2 regions of the Paenibacillus hubeiensis genome follow, and region 1 is predicted to be linked to the other one. Evidence: predicted binding sites of a transcription regulator. Region 1 holds the regulator's gene; the other holds the start of a gene.
The links. Region 1 encodes LexA, which represses DNA repair genes until DNA is damaged. Its sites were predicted from a motif close to CGAACATATGTTCG; they were not measured.

Region 2: a site for LexA is predicted at 1,474-1,487, ahead of addB (helicase-exonuclease AddAB subunit AddB). Genes of this name have one in related genera too.

What each region holds. Positions count from the first base shown of each region.
Region 1 covers NZ_JAVYAE020000002.1:114,414-117,574, forward strand. The annotation lists gene RSX24_RS07215 (DUF5412 family protein) at 1-374, shown strand, start outside; gene RSX24_RS07220 (hypothetical protein) at 420-683, opposite strand; gene lexA (transcriptional repressor LexA) at 996-1,622, opposite strand; gene RSX24_RS07230 (LysM peptidoglycan-binding domain-containing protein) at 1,898-2,272, shown strand; gene RSX24_RS07235 (DUF896 domain-containing protein) at 2,372-2,581, shown strand; gene RSX24_RS07240 (hypothetical protein) at 2,712-3,161, shown strand, end outside.
Region 2 covers NZ_JAVYAE020000009.1:159,432-162,592, reverse strand. The annotation lists gene RSX24_RS21500 (class I SAM-dependent rRNA methyltransferase) at 1-1,346, shown strand, start outside; gene addB (helicase-exonuclease AddAB subunit AddB) at 1,552-3,161, shown strand, end outside.

The DNA of each region.
Region 1 (3,161 bases):
TGAAAAGTAAAAAGAGAAAAGTTTTTTGGATAAGTAGTTTTTTTGTGTTAACAGTAGCTATTGTTTTTGTATTCTTGTGGAATTGGTACTATGACTTAGAACGACTTCCAAAAGGGGAAGTTATATCAGAGTCTGTTTCACCCGATGGTAAATTTACGATTAAAGCGATGAATTCTGATGCAGGAGCAACAACTTCGTTAGCTATTTTATGTGAACTTCAGTACAATGATGGCTCAAAACCAAATAAAATAATATATTTCCAAAATAAAGTTGAAAAAGCGTCTATCATCTGGGAAAGTAACGATATTGTATCCATTAATGGTGTAAAACTAAATGTTCCTGACGATATCTATGATTACAGGAAGAAAGAGTAAAATATAAAAAAAGTTCATTCTTTTCAGAATGGACTTTTTTACATTTTAATCATCTTCTGCTATGTGGTTCGCTGGTAGAGGTTTTTTTCGCAAAGTTCGATCATACAGATATGGTTTTCCATGATATTCCCATGCATTCTTTTGTTTCTCTTTTTTATGTACAGAAACTTTTATCTCTAAATTGGCAACATTCCTTTGGAAGTCGGAAGCGGTTCGTTTGCACCATCGTAATCCGCTTTCTTCCGTTGCACTAAAATGGACGCGCAGTGGAAATCCATTCACTGTCAATTCGAATTTATATAGATTCATGTTGTATCTCCTTTCTTTGAAGCCGGTATAACTTGTGCTCATTACATGAACTTTGACTAGATGATAACATAGGAACATATGTTCTGAGAATATAATTAAGAAAAATTTTATTCTGCAATCTTCTTTATTATCATGAATCGTCGAAAATCACGAATAACCTCTTATCGAATGAGAAGAAGATGGAAGTTTCCGGAATGGAGTCGGAGGAGGAGGGGGGGATTCACAATATCTAAGACATAAAAAAAGAGGTTGACCCATTAAACGGGCCAGCCTCTTGTTGTAATCATTCATGATGTGAAATGTTGCGCAAAATTAGTGAATATCACGGAAAAGACCGATGACCTTACCCAAAATGCTGACATGTTTGAGACGCAATGGCTCGAAAGTGGCATTTTCCGGTTGCAGACGAATATGATCCTTTTCTTTATAAAACGTCTTTACCGTGGCTTCGTCTTCTTCCGTCATGGCGACGACGATATCGCCGTTATCCGCCGTTTGCTGCTGGCGAACGATGACATAGTCTCCATTGACGATGCCTGCATCGATCATGCTGTCTCCGACAACGGATAACATAAAGACTTTCTGTTCGCCGACATAGTGTGTTGGAAGCGGGAAGTAGTCTTCAATGTTCTCGGTTGCCGTAATCGGTACCCCTGCCGTTACTTTACCGACAACGGGAACACGAGCGACGCTATGGGCAAACTGATGTGAATGCTCGGACTCTTCTTGGCTGAGCAGTTCAATCGCCCGAGGTTTCGTTGGGTCGCGTCTGATTAGCCCTTTTTTCTCCAATCGATCCAAATGACCGTGGACGGTTGAACTGGATGCCAACCCGACGGCTTCACCAATCTCTCGTACGGAAGGAGGATACCCCTTCAACCGGACTTCATTGCGTATAAACTCCAGAATAGCCTGTTGCCTGCTGGATATCTTCGACATACCGTATCAACCCCATTTAGTAACGTTTGGGAAAATTATAACATAGAACTACCGTTCGTACAAACATAAGTTCTAAAAAAAGCGATAAAATCAACGTTTTCGTGGAGGGTTGGTTTGAATCGTCGTCGATGCATCGAATTTTGGACGTATCCCGCTGTAACGCCATGCTCAAAAAAAGAGCGAACAATTGTTCTAAAAAACTATTGTATGAAACATGTGTTCGTGCTATATTGATTTCAACGAACCGGAACAAATGTTTGGAGGGCGAAGGAACCATGAGATATTCCACTTATCAAAGCATTTACGAACCTGTCAATACAGAGGCTGTCAAATCCAATATGGGATTGCTAAAGAAACGGCTGATTCAGAACAAGGCAGCAGCTCTGCTATTAAAATTAACGATCGTTTCATTGATCGTCATTATTGGCTGCAGCGCAGTGCTAACAGTGTTCGCAGGTGATGAGGAAAATTTGATTCCTGGTGGTAAGGTGGCGGTGTCTCAAGGGGAAACGCTGTGGAGCATCTCGTTGGAACACAAACCGGAAAATATGGATACGCGTGTATATATAGAAGCAATTAAGGAAGCAAATCAGTTACAAACAAGTTCAATTCAAGTCGGACAAGTGTTGGAATTACCTCGCTTTAAATAATTATATAGAAGATTTGCACCCTGGTTATGCATCAATCTTGACAAGCAGACCCGAACATGTCAAAGTTAATGTGACTTTGTATTTTTGGAGGGGACAAGTTTGGATATAGATCGCCTGGTAGGACGCATTAATGAGTTGGCTCGCAAACATAAATCCACTGGATTGACAGAGGAAGAACTTGAAGAACGCGCTAAACTCAGAGAAATTTATTTGAACAACATTCGCAACAATTTCAGACAGCAGCTGGATTCCATTGAAATTGTTGATGACGAGAACGATCAGGGCCGCCAGGGCAAACTCAAACACTAGAGAAACCTAAGCTATCCTTGTGATATCTAGGTTTCTTCTGTTTATATTTGAGTGTCCATAATATAGGGGGAAGTGTTGGCTAATCGTTGTTGTGCCGACCTGCATAAAAGAACATATAAGGGGGATTTTCATGGCTCGTTCGTTCGAGAGAACGGTTCGAAGAAATTCGAAACAATTGAATCAACAGCGCAAGAAAAATGGCCAACCTGTATCAGGAACACCGGGAGAAGACGTATTTAAAGGCCGAAGTCTTCTGTTTCCCGTATTTTTGTTGGGGCTTGCTGTGCTTTATTTGTTTATGAGCACGTTTCTTACCCAAACTTCCATGACGACCTGGGACTGGGTAACGATGCTGTTATACGTATTTTTGGCGTTCATTTTCTTTCTGCGCCGACCTTACGTTAAAGTGAGCAGCAATCGAATCGTGACGCTCAAAGGAAACCGCGAGCGCTCCATTGGCGTGGACGATATTGTCAGATTCCGTATTGAACCAGGCACAGTGGTCATTGAGCACAACAGCCGTGGAAAACGATGGGTATTTACGAAACTGGTTAACCGTTACGATACCGATGCGCTTGCA
Region 2 (3,161 bases), on a different contig from region 1:
AGCGGCTCGAACAATCCCACCCGTGGATTTACAACAATGAAATTGCTTCGGTGGACGGCAATCCCGAGCCAGGCGACCTGGTTCAGGTGCTGAATCATCAAGGCCGGTATTTGGCGACCGGGTATTATAACCCGGCTTCGCAAATTACGGTAAGGGTCGTATCTTACGAACCACTGGAATACAACCAAATGGATATCGCCTTTTTCGCAGACCGGTTCCGTGACTGTTTGCGTCATCGGGAGCGGTTCATCCAGGATGGCGAGGCGTACCGACTCGTCTACGGTGAAGCCGATTTCCTGCCCGGACTGATCGTGGACCGCTTCGGCAGCATCCTGGTGGTGCAGTTGCTGACGCTCGGCATGGACCGCTGCCGCGAGGCGATCGTGCAGGCATTGATCGAAGTGCTGCAGCCTGAGGGCATCTACGAACGCAGCGACGTGCCGATTCGCGAGCTCGAAGGCCTGGAGCAAACCAAAGGGCCGCTTTACGGCGATTGTCCAAGACATGTGACGGTGACCGAGAACGGTCTGTTGATCAAAGTGGACATCGTGGAAGGGCAGAAAACCGGTTATTTCTTCGATCAGCGCGAGAATCGTGCCGCCATTGCGCCGCTTATGAAGGGCTGGGGTTACAAAAGCGGCATTAGGCTGGAAGAGGTTGATCAGGATGGCGAGAAGCAAATGCTTCCGGTCAACAAAAGCGGCAAGGTGGTCACATTCCCGTATTGGGACGGAGCAACCGTGCTCGAATGCTTCTCCCACACCGGCAGCTTTACGCTGAATGCATGCAAATACGGCGCGAAAAAGGTAACTTGCCTGGACATTTCCGAGCATGCGATCGAAAGCGCGCGCACCAATGTGGAACTGAACGGTTTCACGGACCGGGTGGAGTTTGTCGTTGCAGACGCTTTTCAATATTTGCGTGACCAAGTCAAAGGATTGGATGAACGGGCGGCACGCTCCCGTGCCGGGGAAGAAAAAGTGGATACGTCCAAGGCACTGGCCGCCGGAGGCGGAAAAACATTTGACGTCGTCATTTTGGACCCTCCGGCGTTCGCCAAAACAAAGTCGGCCGTCAAAGGGGCCTGCCGCGGCTACAAGGACATCAACCTGCACGGCATGAAGCTGGTGAACGAGGGAGGGTACCTCGTAACGGCAAGCTGTTCGTACCACATGCGTCCCGACCTGTTCCTCGAAACGATCGCCGATGCCGCGAAAGATGCAGGCAAAGTGCTGCGTTTGATCGAGTGGAAGGCGGCAGGCAAGGACCACCCGCAAATTCTTGGCGTGGATGAAGGGCACTATTTGAAATTTGCGATCTTTGAGGTGCGCAGCAAAACGAAGTAATTCGGAATTGTGAATCGCCGGGTGATGATGGATATAACGAAACGTATTTGCAAAAAGCCCAATGCTGGGAAAGCTGCGGGCTTTTTGCCATGTATGGATATGGAAGCGGCACTTTGCCGGATTGTGGCAAACGTATGTTCCGAAGCACTTCCGGTATGGTATACTGGAAATTAAAATCTTGATCGTGATGTTTGGAGGAAGGAACATGTCCGTACGTTTTGTGATAGGCCGGGCAGGCAGCGGCAAAAGTACGCTGTTCACCCGGGAGATGGTTTCCCTGCTTCAGCAGGACCCGCAAGGCAAGCCGCTGATCATGCTGGTTCCCGAACAAAGCTCGTTCCGTGCCGGACAGGCGTTGTTTGCGTACGGGGCCGTCAAAGGCGCGATGCGCGCAGAAGTGTACGGCTTCCGTCGTTTGGCCCACCGGGTCATGCAGGAAGTCGGCGGTTCCGCGCGCACGCCCATCGGCAGCGAAGGCAAAAAAATGCTGCTCTACAAAGTGCTGCAGCGTCGGCATGAAGAGTTGAAGCTGTTCGGCGCGTCAGGCAGCCAGTTGGGATTCATCGGCCACTTGAATGACCTGTACGGCGAGTTCAAGCGCCATGAGCTGGCTCCGGCTTCGTTGGAGGAGGGCCTAGCCGCATGGGATGCTTCTTCGTCGGCTCCGATTCTGGGCGACAAGCTGCATGACCTGCTTCTCGTATACCGCGATTTCGAACAGGAATTGAGCGGTTTGTACATTGACGATGAAGACACGCTGTCCGAGCTTTCGGAACGCATGCCGGAGAGCGAGCTGCTGAATGGCGCGCAGGTCTGGATCGACGGTTTTCAAAGTTTTACACCGCTGGAGCTTGGCGTGATCGGGGGATTGATGTCTCGGGCGGAGTCCGTCACCATCGGACTGACGCTTGACCGTCCTTACGATCAAGGCGCACTGCCTGGGGAACTGGATCTGTTCTTCCCTACGGCGGGAGCGTATGCCAAGTTAAAAGGCATGGCCGACGAGAGAGGCGTGGCAACCGAAACGCAGGTGCTTCATGCGGACGTCTTGCCTCGCTTCGTGAACAGTCCGGGGCTGGCTCATCTGGAAGCGGGATTCGATCGGCGCGTCCGCTGGAGAAGCGATGGCCGAGATCCGGGCATTCGGCTGTACGCGGCGGAGAACCGCCGTACCGAATTGGAAGGCGCGCTCCGGGAAATGCGTCGCCTGGCACAGGAAGAAGGCGTGCGCTATCGGGACATGGCCGTGCTCGTCCGCAATCTCGATGCCTATGCCGATATGGCCGAACCGCTTTTCCGGGATTACGACGTGCCTGTGTTCCTTGACCGAAGAAGAAACGAATTGCATCACCCGCTTGCGGAATTCGTTCGTTCCGCCTTGGACATCGTTCGCCGTCGGTGGAGGTACGAGGACGTATTTCGCTGCGTCAAAACGGATTTGCTGCTTCCCCGGGACGGCTCCGTTACGCGCGAAGACATGGATCAGCTTGAAAATTACGTGCTTGCCAGCGGCATTCACGGATATCGTTGGACGGACGGCAAGCCATGGCGGGCTGCGCCAAGCCTGTCGCTGGAAGATCCGGGCCAGGAGCGCCGCAACCTGGGGCGTGAGCAGATGTTGGCCCTGATGGAGACGTGCAGGTCGACGATTACAGGCCCGCTGGGCGCATTCGAGAAACGAATGAACAAAGCCAAGACCGCCAAGGAACGCTGCGTTGCTCTGTACCAGCTATTGGAGGACGCGGAAGTTCCGTGGAAGCTGGATGCCATGTCGGCCCGTGCGGAGGCTGAAGGCGATCCGGAACGATCGCGCGA